Regions from separate parts of the Qipengyuania sp. RANM35 genome, predicted to be linked through region 1. Evidence: predicted binding sites of a transcription regulator. Region 1 holds the regulator's gene; each other region holds the start of a gene.

The links. The regulator LexA, encoded in region 1, represses DNA repair genes until DNA is damaged. The targets are predictions, from matches to a motif close to GTTCCNCNCTTGTTCT.
Region 2: the regulator LexA is predicted to act here: its motif matches at 1,687-1,702, upstream of RAM60_RS14095 (ribonucleoside-diphosphate reductase subunit alpha).
Region 3: the regulator LexA is predicted to act here: its motif matches at 2,704-2,719, upstream of recA (recombinase RecA).

What each region holds. Positions count from the first base shown of each region.
Region 1 is NZ_CM196433.1:1,164,471-1,170,268, forward strand. Features, by position in the region: gene pip (prolyl aminopeptidase) at 1-45, shown strand, start outside; gene RAM60_RS05900 (anthranilate synthase component II) at 105-719, shown strand; gene trpD (anthranilate phosphoribosyltransferase) at 716-1,708, shown strand; gene trpC (indole-3-glycerol phosphate synthase TrpC) at 1,705-2,490, shown strand; gene lexA (transcriptional repressor LexA) at 2,629-3,318, shown strand; gene RAM60_RS05920 (ComEC/Rec2 family competence protein) at 3,348-5,516, opposite strand; gene gltX (glutamate--tRNA ligase) at 5,638-5,798, shown strand, end outside.
Region 2 is NZ_CM196433.1:2,813,459-2,819,256, reverse strand. Features, by position in the region: gene RAM60_RS14105 (peptide MFS transporter) at 1-270, shown strand, start outside; gene RAM60_RS14100 (TonB family protein) at 667-1,164, shown strand; gene RAM60_RS14095 (ribonucleoside-diphosphate reductase subunit alpha) at 1,767-3,809, shown strand; gene RAM60_RS14090 (DUF2171 domain-containing protein) at 3,888-4,163, opposite strand; gene RAM60_RS14085 (GGDEF domain-containing protein) at 4,255-5,478, opposite strand; gene RAM60_RS14080 (PepSY-associated TM helix domain-containing protein) at 5,640-5,798, shown strand, end outside.
Region 3 is NZ_CM196433.1:1,471,760-1,477,557, reverse strand. Features, by position in the region: gene RAM60_RS07375 (DUF4139 domain-containing protein) at 1-1,065, shown strand, start outside; gene RAM60_RS07370 (DUF4139 domain-containing protein) at 1,082-2,677, shown strand; gene recA (recombinase RecA) at 2,796-3,860, shown strand; gene RAM60_RS07360 (glutathione S-transferase family protein) at 4,073-4,699, shown strand; gene RAM60_RS07355 (nucleotide sugar dehydrogenase) at 4,799-5,798, shown strand, end outside.

The sequences.
Region 1 (5,798 bases):
GGGCTTGTGCGGGCGAGCGACAGGTTCGCTGGCAAGCAGGCGTGACGTCAGGTCCAGCTTATCTTGCTTGATAGAGCGGCCTCGCGCCGCCATTGACGCCACGAATGACCGACAGCCGTACCATCCTTGTCATAGACAATTACGACAGCTTCACCTTCAACCTTGTCCATTACCTGATGGAGCTGGGCGCAGGCGTGGAGGTGGTTCGCAATGACGCCATTTCGGCCGGCCAGGCGATTTCGAGCGGCGCTGCCGGGTTCCTGATCTCGCCGGGGCCATGCACGCCGAACGAGGCCGGCGTCAGTCTCGACCTCGTGGCGGCATGCGCCGATGCCGGAAAGCCGTTGCTCGGCGTATGTCTCGGACACCAGTCCATAGGGCAGCACTTTGGCGGCAATGTGGTCCGCGGCGGGCTGATGCATGGCAAGACGTCACCCGTGACGCATGACGGCAGCGGCGTCTTCGCCGGACTGCCGTCACCTTTCACTGCTACCCGTTATCACTCGCTGGTGGTCGAGGACATTCCCGACGAGCTGCTAGTGAATGCAACCAGCGAGACGCCCGGACTCGACGGCAGCAGCGTAATGGGATTCCGCCACCGGGAACTGCCGATCCACGGCGTGCAGTTTCACCCCGAGAGCATCGCCACCGAGCACGGCCATGCCCTGCTCGCGAACTTCCTCGCGCTCTGCGGGATCGAGGCGCGCGAAATCGCATGAAGCACCTGCCGCTTGCCGTTCCGCACATGACCGAAAGCGAGGCCGAGGAGGTCTTCGGCTGGATCCTCGACGGCGATGCCAGCGACGAGGAGATCGCCCGCTTCCTCCTCGCCATGACCGAGCGCAGCGAGACTGCCGACGAGATCGCCGGCGCGGCGCGGGCCTTGCGAGCGCGCTACATCCCCGTGGCCGGGCCGGGCAACGCGATCGACGTATGCGGCACCGGTGGCGACGGGCACCACACGCTCAACGTCTCGACCGCCGTTGGCTTGGTGGTTGCTTCCTGCGGCGTGCCTGTAGCGCGACATGGAAACCGGGCGATTTCCTCGCTTTCGGGTGTGGCCGACACGCTCGAAGTACTCGGGCTCGACATGGCGGCAGCAGGGCGGACTGCGGAAAAGACGCTGGCCGAACTCGGCATCTGCTTCCTCTTCGCACCCAACCACCACCCGGCGATGGTGCGCATCCAGCCAATTCGCAAGCAACTGGGCCGGCGGACGATCTTCAACCTCATGGGTCCGTTGTCGAATCCGGTCGGGATCAAGCGCCAGCTGATCGGCATCGCGCGCCCAGGCTACGTCTCGATCTATGGCGATGCGACCGCACGCCTTGGCACGGAGCGAACCTTCATCGTCTCGGGCGACGAGGGGCTGGACGAGCTGAGCCTCGCCGGAGGCAACGAGATGGCGGACGTAACCGGGCACGAATTTGCCATGAAGCGCGTCGATGCGACCATGGCGGGATTGGATCACGCTCCGCTCGAGGCGATCCGTGGCGGGGATCCGGCACATAATGCGAAGGCACTGGCCGCGCTGCTCGACGGCGAACAAAGCGCCTATCGCGAGACGGTGAAGTTCAATTCCGCCGCCGCGCTGATGGTCGCCGGGCGTACTGACGACTGGGCCGAGGGTGCTGAGCTGGCGGCCGAAGCATTGGATTCGGGAGCGACGAAGTCCCTTCTCTCGCGCTGGATCGAGATGGCCCGATGAACAAGCTCCTCGAAATCTGCGCCACCAAGCGCGAGGAAGTTGCAGCGCGCAAGGCGATGCGTTCACTTGCCGAACTTGCGGCATTGGCCAGCGAGCAATCCGCACCTCGCGGTTTCAGGGCGTCACTTGAGAAAGCGCAGGCAGAAGGCTTCGGACTGATCGCAGAAGTGAAGAAAGCTTCGCCGTCCAAGGGATTGATCCGGGAAGACTTCCATCCCGCCCAGCACGCACGCGACTATGCCGCGGGTGGTGCGGCATGCCTCTCCGTCCTTACCGACGCGCCGTACTTCCAGGGGCACGAGGATTATCTAGTCGCGGCCCGCGCTGCTTGCGACCTTCCCGTCCTGCGCAAGGATTTCATGGTCGACCCGTGGCAAGTCACCGAAGCGCGTGCAATCGGAGCGGACGCAATCCTAATCATTGTCGCAGCCCTCGAGGATGCGGAAATGCGTGAAATCGAAGCGGCCGCGATTGAACATGGCATGGACGTGCTTGTCGAGGTTCACGACGAATCCGAAATGGAGCGAGCGTCAGCGCTCGAATCGCGCCTTATCGGAGTCAATAATCGCGATCTGCGGACGTTCGTCACCGACCTCGCGACTACCGAAAGTCTGGCTCCCCTGGCGCCAGAGGGCACCTTGCTGGTAGGGGAAAGCGGTATCGCAACGCATGCCGATTGTGTTCGGCTCGCTAGTGCCGGGGTGCGCAGCTTTCTCGTCGGCGAGAGCCTGATGCGACAGGGCGACGTCGCATCTGCAACGCGCGCACTGCTTTGCGGCTAGCGGGACGTACCACGAACACTTGTTCCACACCCGATAGCTCGAAAATGGCTGAATTGCTTGACTTGGCGATTCGGGTTGCCTAATTGTTCCACATTCGTTCACACGGTTGTGAACAGGCGACACGGGAGTTTCGCAGTCATGCTGACCGCCAAGCAGCACGAGTTGATCCGCTTCATCCAGCAGAAGCTGGAGGAGACGGGAATTTCGCCCAGCTTCGAAGAAATGAAGGAGGCGCTCGACCTCAAGAGCAAGTCCGGCGTCCACCGCCTGATCTCCGCGCTTGAGGAACGCGGGTTCATCCGGCGCCTGCCCAACCGGGCTCGTGCGCTGGAAGTCGTGAAGCTTCCGGAAGACGCCGTAACCAGCGCGTCACGGCCGCGGGCTGCAAATGACGCGGTCATCGCTGCTGCCGCACCTCGCGCTCCGGCCCCAGCTCCGGCCAACGACATCATCGAGGTCCCGCTCCACGGCCGCATTGCCGCGGGCGCGCCGATCGAGGCCATCGAAGGTCAGTCGAGCATGCCTGTCCCAGCTGCACTGCTCGGTCCGGGTGAACACTATGCGCTCGAGGTGTCCGGTGACTCGATGATCGAGGCAGGTATTTTCGACGGTGACTTCGCCCTCGTCCGCCGCACGGACAGTGCTCGTGACGGAGAGATCGTCGTGGCCCTTGTCGACAACGAGGAGGCGACGCTCAAGTACCTGCGCCGTGAGGCGGGTCGTGTTCGGCTCGATCCGGCGAATGGGGCCTACGAGCCGCAGATCTACGAACCGCATCGGGTCAAGGTTCAGGGCAAACTCGCAGGTCTGCTACGACGCTACCATTGACCGGAGACGACACTGCGCTCGAAAGAAGCTCAGTGTCCGGCAAATGTCTTAGCGGGACTGCTTGCGGCGCGCTCTTCTTTCGGGAAAGGCGCGCCGTCCTTCTTCCAGATTCGCTCGTGCGGTGACCACCAGCCATGCCCGCCTTCTGCTTGGGCGACCGTTTCGATCCGTTCGCCAGAAAGGTAGAGGGCAGTTCCACCCTCCTGATCGAGAAAGCGCCGATCGATCCGCACCCATCGCGGTTTGCACGAGCGCGGAAGGTATCTCTGCGCGATTACGATATCGACTTGTGCGCAGGCGGTCGCCAGCGCTCTTTCCTCGATCAGGTTACGGCTCCGGGCGATCAGCAATCGCCAATCGCGCCGCGATCGCTCGATCGTCACGATGCAGAAGTCATCGCTACATCTCGCCTTGTGCCAGTCCGCTAGAGCAATGGGCTCGCTCCTTGTTGCGGCGATCTCCATGAGGTTGTCCCGCGCGTAGCCCCCCTTGCTTTCGCGCAGGACGATCAGCGTTTCTCCCGCTTCCACGATGCCAAGGTCCTGCCCGTCGCGCGTCACCAGCACGTCGGGCATCGGGGCGACCAGCATCCAAAGCGTTCCAACCATGACCGGGACCAACCCCCACAATCTCTTGGTACCGTGCCACAGCGCCAACCACAGCGCCCCGGCAACGAAGAGAAGCATAGCCGTCAGGGGAACCGGGGGCGAAAGCCGCACGGCCCCTGGCTGGTCGGCCACGAAATGCGCGATGGCAAGCAAGCCCTCGATCGACTTGCCAGCAAGCCACCAGACCGGTGCCCCGGCTCCAACCACATCGAGCATCAGGGCCAAAGCGACCAGCGGCATGGAAACAAAGGTCACCAAGGGAATTGCCAGCAAATTGGCAAATGCGCCGTACACCCCCGCACGGTGAAAGTGGAACAACACAACCGGCATCAGCGCCAGTTCGATGACCATTCCGGTCACGAACAGCATGACCAGGCGCCTGCCCCATTTGCGTATTAGCCCCTCCTCGCGGGGAGTTAGGAATAGCTTCACCGGCTCGCAGTTGTGCAGCGCTACGATGGCGATCACGGCGGCGAAGCTCATCTGGAAGCTCGGCCCGACGAGAGATTCCGGCCACAGTAACAGGACTGCCAGCGCTGCCACTGCGACCATGCGCATGGACAAAGGCTCGCGCCCCAATGCCAATGCGATCAGCACCAGCACTGCCCCGATACAGCTGCGAACAGTCGGCACCTCCGCGCCTGTCAGCAATGTATATGCGATCCCCATTCCCGCACCGACAACCGCCGCCACCAATGGCAGACGGACGCGCAGGGCCAGCCATGGCCACAGCGCAAGCAGCCGCAAGGTCAGGACATATGCAGCCGCGATGACTGCACTGACATGCAATCCGCTGATCGAAAGCAGGTGCGTCAGGCCAGCATCGCGCATGGCCTCCTCGTCCGCTTCGGAGATGGCCCCGCGATCTCCGCTCGCAAGAGTAGCTGCAATAGACCCGGCCCCTCCGGAAAGCCGGGCCCGCACGAATTCGGAAAGGCCTCGCTGTACTCCAGCGAGCTTCGCACTTCCCTCCCCAGGGCTCTCGACCAGTTCCACATCGCCGACCACCGCACCCGTCGCAGACAATCCGTCGAACCAGGCACGCCGGGCGAAATTGTAGGCCCTTGGAACGATCGGCGGTGCCGGCGGCATCATGCGCGCGGCAAAGCGTATCCTTGCGCCCTCCCGGAAGGCCGAGGAGTCCCGCTCAAGGGGAAGGTTTATGCGATAAGCAAGCGCCCTGCCGGTCTCCGGATCACTCGCCGCGACTGTAAGGCGCACCCTTCCCTCCGCCGGCTGTTCATCGCGTTCGATTATCCGGGCGTCCATTCGCTCGAAGCGCGGTGCAGCGATGGGCTCGGCCCCGATCATCTCCGAGCGCAGCCAGACAACCGCGATGCCGACTACAATCGCCACAGCAACGGCAACCGTGGCATAGAGCAGGTGAGCGCGCCCATCCCGGCTCCGCCACAATGCAATCGCACCCGCGGAAAGGAGGGCCAGCATGCCCATGGCCGCCAACCATTGCCAAGGCGAGGCGAGACCGAACCAAGCCCCGATACCTGCTGCGAAACCAACGGTAATCCATGGCCCGCGATCGAACCTGGCCGACGCGAGCAACCCTTCCGCACCCTCCGCGAATCTGGACAAGAGCGCGCGCATGCGCCAAGGGCGCGGCACGACCCGACGGACGTGATCGTCCGCCTCCCCCATCGGTATCAAGGGCGTCCCCCGCGTCGCCATGTAAGTGTTTGAAAGGAAGCGAGAGACAATGGCAAGCGATAGTGTGAGCGGCGCCGGAAAGACTGCCGGACAGGTCGTCACCCGCTTCGCTCCCTCGCCCACCGGATATCTCCATATCGGCGGTGCGCGCACGGCGCTCTTCAACTGGCTCTATGCCCGCCATCATGGTGGCCGCGTGCTGCTGCGGAT
Region 2 (5,798 bases), 1.2 Mb from region 1:
ATTGCCTTCATGTACATGTGGCCGACCGCACTCGCGCTAGTGTCGCGCAGGGCGCCCAAGAAGATCAACGCGCTGATGATGGCGGGCGCCTACCTCACCCTGTTCGTCGTAGGTGTGGGGGCAGGCTACATCGCGCGCTTCTATGAGCCGCTGGGCGACACCGCATTCTGGTTCCTCCAGGCTGGCATTTCGGCCAGCGGGGCGATCCTCGTGTTTCTGTTCGGGGGAGCGATCCGCCGCCGGATGGATGCGCTCGAAGCGGCAGGCTAGGCGATCCGGCCGTGCCGGGTTCGACCGGCGCGCGACTTCACTCGACCGGCTGCAGGCACGCGCAAGGTTCTGGCCAAAAGTGGCTGGAGGCCGGGATGCGAGTCGGTTTCAGCAGGGTCTTACAATCGCACTCCCGGGTCGTTCATTTGCACGACGGGATGATCCGATCGAACAATCGCGCGCAACCAAGTTACGACTTTGGAAGGACGCGACACAGATTTCGGCGTTTTTTGACAACATCCGGAAAGGGCGTAGATTGCCGCGGTCCGGTAGGGACCGCAGACGCCGCCGGGCGCGGATCGACCATAGACCGTCATCGCCTGATCATAATCATCAGTCGCACACTGCGTGATACTCTCTGCGGCCGATCATCTCTTTCGTTGAAAGGATGATCCCATGAACAAGATTGCCGTTTTCGCCATTTCCCTTGCCGTCACCGGTTCGGTGCTTGCCGTACCGATCGCCTCGCAGGAGATCGTCGTCTCCCCGCGATCGGACACGACCTTCGTGGAGGAGGTTTCGCAGGATCTCGAGGCGCGCCTTGCCGCGACCCGCATCGATCCGAGGTGGGATGCCAAGGGCATCGTCCAGGTGCGCTTCCAGGCGGGGGGCGACGGGCGTCCGACGAATATCGCGATGTACCGTTCCTCGGGCAATTCGCAGCTCGACCGCGCGGCCCGTCGCGCGGTGTCCGGGCTGACGAGCCTCGACCCGATGCCGGTAGGCAGCAGCGACGACCAGGTCATCCAGGCCAACATCCTCGTCGCATCGAGCGATGCGCAAATGGCCCGTCTCACCAGGAAGCTCGCCCGTGACGAAGCGGCGCGGATCGCCAGGTCCCCCCGGGAGCGAGCAGTGCTCGCTCTGACCCTGGCGCCTCGCCCGGTCTCCTGAGCCCGACGGGGGCCAGGAGCCGTCTCGGCGTCGGGGCGGGGTCTTTCTGCGGGGATGCCGCCCCGCGCCGGGATAGCTTGCAGACATTCATGAGCCCCGCCGTCACGCGGGGCTCTTTTCGTGCATCGCGGATTCGAAAATTGCGCTCCGGGATTCGAAGGATTCACAAGCCGACAGCATCATTTTTGCCCGCATAATTTTTTTCACGGATTCATTTTCGGGCTTGCGCGCCCGCAAAGTCCAGCTTTGTCCACGCGTCGCGGCGTTGCAGCATTGCACGACACCCCCATTGCGGGCCCGTCCGGACGATTAAAACTTCATCAACCCTCTTGCGCGCGAGTCCCGGCTGATTCAGTATCTAGTGGTCGGGATACCGGGGGTACCCACAAGACCTAGCGGATGAGCCAATCCTCCCCATATGGGGAGCAGGCTCCTTGCGCGCTGGCCTGTGGGCAGACGGGGGATAAGTTTTCGCCCCGGACCAGACAGAAAATGCTAGGCGGGAAACTTGGCTCGCCGACTCGAACACAAGCGGAACATTGACCCGGCAAGAGGGCAGGTTTCGCGGGGCAAACGACCGGACTGACAGGGGCGGGCACACGATGGATTTCAAGACTGGGGACGATATGGCGATGGCACTCGATCTGGATACCGACACCGCCGCCGATACGAACGAAACCACCAGCAACAAGAAGGCGCCCGAAACGGCGGTAACGATGGAAAAGAGCGACAAGGGTAGTGACGATCTGGTCACCGCAGCCGCCGGCGAGGCGCTGGCCGGTGCGATGGCGGCTGTTGCCAAGGCCGAGGTCAAGGACGACAGCAAGAAGATTCTCGACCGCCGGTTCAACGTCGTCACCGACACCGCGCGTGACGAGAACCTGACCGATTTCGGCAAGGAAACGCTGATCGACCGTTACCTGTTGCCGGGCGAGAATTTCCAGGACCTGTTCGCCCGCGTCGCCGACGCTTTTGCCGACGACCAGGATCACGCTCAGCGCCTCTACGACTACATCTCGAACCTGTGGTTCATGCCCGCGACCCCCGTCCTGTCGAACGGCGGCACGACGCGCGGCCTGCCGATCAGCTGCTACCTCAATTCGGTCAGCGACAGCCTCGACGGCATCGTCAACACCTGGAACGAGAACGTCTGGCTCGCTTCCAAGGGCGGCGGCATCGGCACCTATTGGGGCAATGTCCGCGGGATCGGCGAGCCGGTCGGCCTCAACGGCAAGACCAGCGGCATCATCCCCTTCGTCCGCGTGATGGACAGCCTGACCCTGGCAATCTCGCAGGGCTCGCTCCGCCGCGGTTCGGCCGCCTGCTACATCGACGTCTCGCACCCCGAGATCGAGGAGTTCCTCGAAATCCGCAAACCTTCGGGCGATTTCAACCGCAAGGCGCTCAACCTGCACCACGGCGTGCTCGTCACCGACGCATTCATGGAAGCGGTGCGTGCGGGTGAGGAATTCGATCTTGTCAGCCCCAAGGATGGCTCGGTCCGCAAGACGGTCGATGCTCGTTCGTTGTTCCAGAAGCTGGTCGAAACCCGCCTTGCCACGGGTGAACCCTACATCGTGTTCTCCGACACGGTGAATCGCATGATGCCCAAGCATCACCGCGAACTCGGCCTCAAGGTCTCGACCTCGAACCTGTGCGCCGAAATCACTCTGCCGACCGGCATCGACCACCTCGGCAACGACCGCACGGCGGTGTGCTGCCTGTCCTCGCTCAACCTCGAAAAGTGGGACGAGTGGAAGGACGACAAGCGCTTCATCGAGGACGTCATGCGCTTCCTCGACAACGTGCTGCAGAACTACATCGACAACGCCCCCGAAGAGATGGCCCGCGCCCGCTATTCGGCGATGCGCGAGCGCAGCGTCGGCATGGGCGTGATGGGCTTCCACTCCTTCCTCCAGCAGAAGGGCATCGGTTTCGAAAGCCCGATGGCGAAGGTCTGGAACCTCAAGATGTTCAAGCACATCAGCGGCAAGGCCGAAGAAGCTTCGCTCGTGCTTGCGCAGGAACGCGGTGCCTGTCCCGATGCCGAGGAAACCGGCGCGATGGAACGCTTCAGCTGCAAGATGGCGATCGCGCCGACCGCGTCGATCAGCATCATCTGCGGCGGCACCAGCGCGTGCATCGAGCCGATCCCGGCCAATATCTACACCCACAAGACGCTGTCGGGCAGCTTCATCGTGAAGAACCCGTACCTCGAGAAGATCCTCGACAAGAAGTCGAAGAACTCGACCGCGGTGTGGAATTCGATCCTCGAGAAGGGCGGCTCGGTCCAGCACCTCGATTTCCTGACGCCGGAAGAAAAGGCCGCGTTCAAGACCAGCTTCGAGATCGACCAGCGCTGGCTGCTCGAATTCGCCGCCGACCGCGCGCCCTATATCGACCAGGCCCAGTCGCTGAACCTGTTCATCCCTGCCGACGTCGACAAGTGGGACCTGATGATGCTGCACTTCCAGGCATGGGAGAAGGGCATCAAGTCGCTCTACTACCTGCGCTCCAAGAGCGTGCAGCGCGCCGGCTTCGCGGGCGGCGTGGAGGCGGACAACACCGCCGACGCAGCCAAGATCGAACTGTCCGCCAGCGCCGGCGAGCAGACCGATTACGAGGAATGCCTCGCCTGCCAGTAGGACCGGCAGACGGTCACGCACAGAAAACCCCGGCGCCGCGGAATGCGGGCCGGGGTTTTTCTTTGACCGGAAGGTCGCTCAGCCCTGCTGGCCGCCCTCTTCTTCTTCGAAGTTCACCGCGTTGGCGCCGGTCGCGCTGAGACGGACCTTGTCACCTTCGATGCCCGCGACCAGCCCGGTCGAAATGTAGTGGTGGTGGCCTTCGTGGCTGCCCTCGGCCTGTTCGATCTGGGCACCCGAATCCTTCTTGGTCAGCTTGATCCGGTCACCTTCGACGCCGTCGACGGTGCCGACGTGGACGCCGTCAGCGCCGATGACTTCCATGTGTTCCTTGATCTGCGAAATATCGGTCATGCAAAATCTCCTTCTGCCTAACCAATGACCGGAGCCGAGGAGCGTTTCGCAGGGGGGCGCAGGATGAGAACGTCTCGTCCCGAACGTCCAATCAGGCCGCCATCTCGCACCGGTTCCTGCCGCCTGCCTTCGCCGCATAAAGCGCCGCGTCGGCGGCTCCGAGCAGCGGGGAAAGTTCGGGCTTGCCGGTTCCGTTGTGCATGGCGACGCCGATACTGGTCGTCAGTGTCGCCGTGCCATTGGTTTCCTCGTGCGGAATCTCGATCCGCTCGACCGCGGTGCGCAGGTCGTCCGCCAGCTTGAAGGCATGGGCAGCGTTGTCGGCCCTCAGGATGAGCACGAATTCCTCGCCACCGAAGCGCGCGGCGAGACCGCCATTGCGTGCCGCGCAGTGGCGCAGCTCTTCGGCCACCGATTGCAGGCACTCGTCGCCGAGCTGGTGGCCCCAGTGGTCGTTGAAGGCCTTGAAGTGGTCGATGTCGACCATCATCACGGCCACCCGCGCTTCGCCAGTGGCGGGTGCCGCGTCATAGTGGCGGTTGAAGACCTCGGTCGCATGGCGGCGATTGGCGAGGCCCGTGAGCGGGTCCTTGCGCGACAGGTCTTCGAGCGCGCGATTGGTTTCCTCGAGGTCTGCCAGTCGCTTTTCGGATTGCCGGGCGATCAGGAAGTTGTGCGCCTCGGCCGCCCAGATCCGGTGCGGCAGGAGGAGCGAAACGGTGAGCGTGGCGATCAGGATACCGAGGAAGACCGGGTCCCGCACTGCGGGCGCATCCACCATCACGATGGCAAATCCGGTGACGATGCCGAACGCCAGGACGAGCGCGCCGATCTCCTTTGGCGAATAGGGCAGCACCTGCGCTGCAACGCCGATCAGGACGACCGGACCGATCGCCATGTATGCTGCCGAAAGGGGTGGCGCCCACTGGACCCCGATCAGGAGAATCGCGGCGAAGCTCACGATCGAGCAGCCCATGAGCATCTTCTGCATGCCGAGGAACCTGGCCGGCATGAGCAGGGCGGCGATTTGGAGCGGGAAGACGAACACCACCCTGAGGGCGAGCATCAGGGGGGCATGTTCAGGGATCGCGAGGAAGTCGATGAAGATCGAGGCAATCGCGACAGCCAGCCCGGTCCATAGCAGCAGGCGTCCCTGCGTGAACTGGCGCTGCTCAAGCGATGCTTCATAGGCGGCGGCAAGTTCGGCAGGCCAGCGGGACGGATCGACATCGCCGGCAAGGGCTGCTTCGGCAGCCTCGACAATATTTTCATGCCTCCGGTGGTCCGGAGCGCTTTCGTCTCGCGACCTTATCATGGGCGGAGATTAGTCCCTTCCCGCAGTCTGGCAAGCAATTCGGACCATGATGGACCCGATCGCGGTTCTGCTTTCGCGACACGTCGCGACAATATGCCGCTTGCATCCCCCGGGCCGCACTGTATCTGCAATTGCAAATCACTCGCAAAAAGGACTTTCGGATGCGCAAGTGGCATCGCTGGCTTTCTGTATTCTTCGCCGTCTTCCTGCTCTTCATCGCGGCTACCGGCCTGCTGAGTCACGGCGCATCGCTGTGGCCGGTGGCCGAGCCGAGCGCGGCAGAACTCGCCGCGCAGCAACCGCCCGCCGGCTTCACCTGC
Region 3 (5,798 bases), 310 kb from region 1:
CTTCCTGTCCGTACGATCTTCGACCGCGTGCCGCCGAACCTGCGCGCCCGGCCAACGCTGTCGGTGACGGTCGAGAGCGATCGCGCGGGAACGCGGCCCGCCTCGATCCGCTACCTGACGCCCGGCCTCGGCTGGAGCGCGGACTATGTCGCACTGTTCGACGAGGCCAAGGGCACGGTCGATATGCAGGGCTGGGTCACGTTGACGAACCAGACCGGCACGACCTTCCATGCGGCCGACACACTGCTGGTCGCGGGCAATCCTTCGGGAGCCAATCAGAATTATTACAACCGGCGCGGCTATCCTACTCCGCCACCGCCACCGCCCGGAATGGTCCAGCCGGGCACCGAGACTGCCAATCGCGAGCGCCTGGGCGATTTCTATCTCTATCCGTTGGCCGAGCGCACGACGATCGCCAATGCCCAGACGAAGCAGGTCAGCTTCCTCGACATCCAGGGCGTCCCCGCCAAGCGCCAGTATTCGCGCACGATCGGCTGGCTCGCCACCGACGACCGCGCATACAACGTGGCCAGCATGGTCGGTTTCAGTTCGAGCCGCGACCAGGGTCTGGGTGATGCCCTGCCGGCGGGAACGGTCCGCTTCTACCAGCGCGATGCGCAGGGTACGCCTCAGTTCATCGGCGAAAGCGCGATCGGCCATACGCCGATGGGCAGCCAGCTGTCGCTCCAGACCGGCGAAGCGTTCGACGTTTTCGTCCAGTCCGAGGTCATAAAGCGCGAAAAGATCACGTCGGACGAATATGAGAGGTCCGCGCGCTACCGCGTGATCGAGAATGGCGAGGTAGTTCGCCAGATCGAGAAGGACCGCGCGATCGATTACTGGCGCACGACCATGCGCTACACCATCACCAATGCGAAGCCCTCCGCGATCGAGGTCGACCTGACCCAGCAGGGTCTCGACCAGGGCTGGTGGACGCGCGACTATCGCGTCGTCTCTGAGGATGTGACGGGGCGGCAGGTCAACGCCGACATGCGCAAGTGGACCATCCCGGTCGCAGCCAACAGCAAGCGCGAGGTTACCGTAGTCTTCGAGACCCGTTACTGATCGGCGGGTCGCTGCGATGCGCATCCTCTTGAGTTTTCTGGCGCTGGCCTTGGCATGGCCCGTCGAGGCACGTGAGGCCGTCGACGCTTCGGCGCCGGAAAAGCTTTCGGTCACCGTCTACCGCAATCCCGACAGGGGCGAGGGCGAGGAGATGGACCGCGACTGGCCGCAAGGCTTCGCCATGATCAGCGAAGTGCGGACGGTGACGCTGCCGGCAGGCGAATCGACGATCCGTTTCACCGGTGTATCGGAAGGAATGGTGGCGGTTAGCGCCATCGTGACGGGCCTCCCCGGCGGAACGATCGAGAAGAACCGCAATGCGGATCTCCTTAGCCCCGCTGCTTTGGTCGACGGCACGCTTGGCAACCGCGTCACCATTACGCGCACCAATCCCGCGACGGGCAAGGCGCAGTCGGAAGATGCGATCGTGCGCACCCGCGCGGACGGGGGGCTGGTTCTCCAGACCGCGCAGGGGTTCGAGGCAGTCCGTTGTTCAGGATTGCCGGAGAGCCTCACCTTCAACCGCGTTCCGGTGGGGCTTTCGGCACAGCCGGTCTTCACCATCGACACCCGCAGTCCCGCGGGCGGAACGTACCAGGTGACCCTGACCTATATTTCGTGGGGCTTCGACTGGGAGGCCAATTACGTTGCGCGGCTGCGTGAAGGGATGGGCGAGGGCAAACTCAAGGTCGATCTCCTGTCGTGGCTCACGCTGCTCAACGATAACGACCAGAGCTTCGACAATGCCGAACTCATGGCCGTTGCCGGGAAGCTGAACATCGGGAGCGATTTCCAGGCGCTGGCCGATCCGCCGCAGGCACGGGCCTTGAGCCTGACATGTTATCCTTTCGGAAGCACGGCTGCCGGCTCCCCGATCTACGGCTTCCCGCCTCCGCCACCGCCACCGCCCCCTCCGGCAGCCGTGGCCTATGCGGATTCTGCCGAAATTGTCGTCACCGGTGCGCGCATTATGCAAAAGGCACTCGAGAGCCCTTCGCCGGTGTCGGTGGTCGCGGCGGAAGAGGTGCTGGGCGACCTCAAGCTTTACCGTGTTCCGGAACGCGTCGATGTATCGGCCAAGGGCCAGAAGCAGGTCGCCTTCCTCGACCGGAAAGGCGTGAAGGGGAAATTCCTCTACATCACCGATTGCGACCGGGGCGGGAACGACGGGTTCCACCCGGCTGCCATGCAGCTGCTTGCGCTGAACGAGAAGAAGGACGGGCTTGGCCAGTCGCTGCCGATGGGCGGCATGACGATCTACGAGCCGACCGAAATGGGCGACCTTCTCGTCGCCGAGACGCGCCTGCGCGACTATGCTTTGTCCCAAGAGGTCGAATTGGATCTGCCTGAGAGCAGTCAGGTGCAAGTTTCCTGCGGCGCCGTCGGCGAATGGAAGGAAGGCCGCAAGTCCTACCCCATGCGCGCGACCGTCGCCAATGCGAACGACGAGCCCATCACCATGCGCCTCAAGCTCGGTTGGGCCGCAGATGTCGAAGTGCAGGGGATGAAGGGCAGCCGGGTCAAGGACGGTTTTCGCATCGTCGAAGTGAAGGTCCCCGCCAACTCGCGCCGCACCTATGATTTTCGCCTGCGCGAGACCGGTTCCGACTAAGCTCTAGGCTTGTTGGAAAAAATTTCGTTCCACTCTTGTTCTTGTGGAACAAACACGGTACACCGCTTGGCAGTTGAAGAGTCGATCGCGGCTCTGGAATTGCGAAAGGGGTGATGTCATGGCGGCCAATCTGAAGCTCGTAGAAGGAAAGCAAGTGGACGCAGACCGTCAGAAGGCACTCGATGCCGCCCTCGCGCAAATCGATCGCGCGTTCGGCAAGGGTTCGGCGATGAAGCTGGGCCAGAAGGAAGCGATGAATGTGGAGGTCATCTCCACCGGTTCGCTGGGACTCGATATCGCGCTCGGCGTGGGCGGCCTGCCCAAGGGTCGCGTGATCGAGGTCTACGGCCCCGAAAGCTCGGGCAAGACCACGCTGGCGCTGCACGTCATCGCCGAAGCGCAGAAGAATGGCGGCACTGCTGCCTTCGTCGACGCTGAACATGCGCTCGACCCGGTCTACGCCAAGAAGCTCGGCGTCGACATCGACGAACTGATCGTGTCGCAGCCCGACACGGGCGAGCAGGCGCTCGAGATCACCGATACGCTGGTGCGTTCGAATGCGATCGACGTTCTGGTGGTCGACTCGGTCGCCGCGCTGGTGCCGCGTGCGGAAATCGAAGGCGAGATGGGCGACAGCCACGTCGGCCTTCAGGCTCGCCTCATGTCGCAGTCGCTGCGCAAGCTGACCGGCTCGATCAACCGTTCCAAGTGCATGGTGATCTTCATCAACCAGCTGCGCATGAAGATCGGCGTGATGTACGGCAATCCCGAGACGACAACTGGCGGTAACGCGCTCAAGTTCTACGCCTCGGTCCGCCTCGACATCCGTCGCACCGGCCAGATCAAGGATCGTGACGATATCATCGGCAACACCACCCGCGTGAAGGTCGTGAAGAACAAGGTCGCTCCGCCGTTCAAGCAGGTCGAATTCGACATCATGTACGGTGAAGGCATTTCGAAGATCGGCGAGATCCTCGACCTCGGGGTGAAGGCCGGAGTGGTCGAGAAGTCGGGTAGCTGGTTCAGCTACGACAGCGTCCGCATCGGCCAGGGCCGTGAGAACGCCAAGACCTTCCTGAAGGAAAATCCAGAGATGTGCGCCAAGTTGGAAGCCGCGATCCGCGGCCGCACCGACGAGGTGGCCGAGGAGATGATGACCGGTCCGGACGCGGACGAGGACTGATTCCCCTCAAGCGGGAGCGCCCCGGTCCTCCTCCCCCGGACCGGAGCCTCAGCCGGACTGTCCCCCGGTGCTCCCGAATGAACGGAAAGCCGGTGTGCGCCGCCCCCATGGCCGCACCGGCTTTTCCGTTTCCGGCGCTGGCAGGAGCGCTGGACCTCACCTAGTGTGACCCCCGAATCGTCCGCTGTGGGCCGATCGCCAGGGAGAGCACGATGACGATAAGGGTCCACCACCTCAACAACAGCCGGTCGCAGCGAATTCTCTGGCTGCTAGAGGAACTCGGCGCCGATTACGAGATCGTGCATTACCAGCGCGATGCGGTGACCAACCTAGCGCCGCCCGAACTCAAGGGTCCGCACGAACTCGGCAAATCGCCGCTCATCGAAGACGACGGCCTCCGTGTCGCCGAGAGCGGGGCGATCATCCAGTACCTTTGCGAGCGTCATGGAGGGGGCGGCTGGCTTCCGGCTGTCGATACGGAGGACCATGTCCGGCACCTCGAATGGATGCAGTTCGGCGAGAGCAGCTTCTTCGTGCCGGTCATGCTCAACATCATGGCCGGTCGGCTGGGGGAAGCTGCGGCGCCGATCATGCCGCGCATCCAGGAGCAGTTCGCCGCCCATGTCGACTTCATGGAGGCTGGCTTGAATGACTCGCTGCATTTCGTCGGCAACGACTGGACTGCCGCCGATATCCTGATGAGCTTCCCAGCCGAGATTGCGGTGATGCAGGGTTTGGGAGAAAGGGCACCGAAGTCGGCGGCCTTTGTCGATGCGATTCATTCGCGGCCCGCGTGGCAGCGTGCACGTGAGAGAGGCGGGCCCTATTTCGGTTGGTAAGGGGGCGGCCTGGCACGGTCTTGCAAATCGCCTCGCACGGTCACACAAGGCGCGCAATCCGCGCTTCGGGGCGCACCAATTGACGGCACGGAAATCCGGATGAAGATTGCAGTTTTCGGGCTCGGCTATGTCGGGCTGTCCAATGCGATAATGTTGTCGCAGCATAACGAAGTCGTCGGTTGCGACATTTCGGAAGATCGCGTTGCCATGCTGGCTGAAAGGCGCTCGCCGATCCAGGATGCGCTCGTCGAGGAATACCTGCTCCGCGACGATCTCGACCTGCGCTTCACGACCGATTTTGCCGATGCGATTTCGGGTGCGGAATTTGCCGTAGTCGCCGTGCCGACCAACTACGATGTCGAGAGCAACTTCTTCGACACATCGGCTGTCGACAGCGTCATCGAGGGTGTTCTCGCCGCTAACGACACTACCGTGATCGTCGTCAAGTCTACCGTCCCGGTCGGCTACGTTCGCCACGCACGCGAGAAGTTCTGGACCGACCGTGTGATCTTCAGCCCCGAATTCCTTCGCGAGGGCAAGGCGCTCTACGATAACCTGCACCCCTCGCGCATCATCGTCGGCGAGAGGTCTGAGCGTGCACAGCGGTTTGCCGACCTGTTGCTGCAGCCCGCGCTCGATGATGACGTGACGGTCCTGCTGACCGATGCCGACGAGGCAGAGGCAATCAAGCTGTTCGCCAATACCTACCTCGCCATGCGCGTTGCCTTCTTCAACGAACTCGACAGCTATGCGCTCTCGCGCGGTCTCGATACGCGCCAGATCATCGAAGGCGTCGGCCTCGATCCGCGGATCGGCAGTCACTACAACAACCCTTCCTTCGGTTACGGCGGTTACTGCCTGCCCAAGGACACCAAGCAGCTGCTGGCCAATTATTCCGAGGTGCCGCAGAACCTGATCCGCGCGATCGTCGATGCGAACCAGACCCGCAAGGATTACCTCGCGGACCAGATCATCGCCATGCATCCACGCAAGGTCGGCGTCTTCCGCCTGGTGATGAAGGCCGGTTCGGACAATTTCCGCCAGTCCTCGATTCAGGGCATCATGAAGCGCGTGAAGGCCAAGGGTATCGAAGTGATCG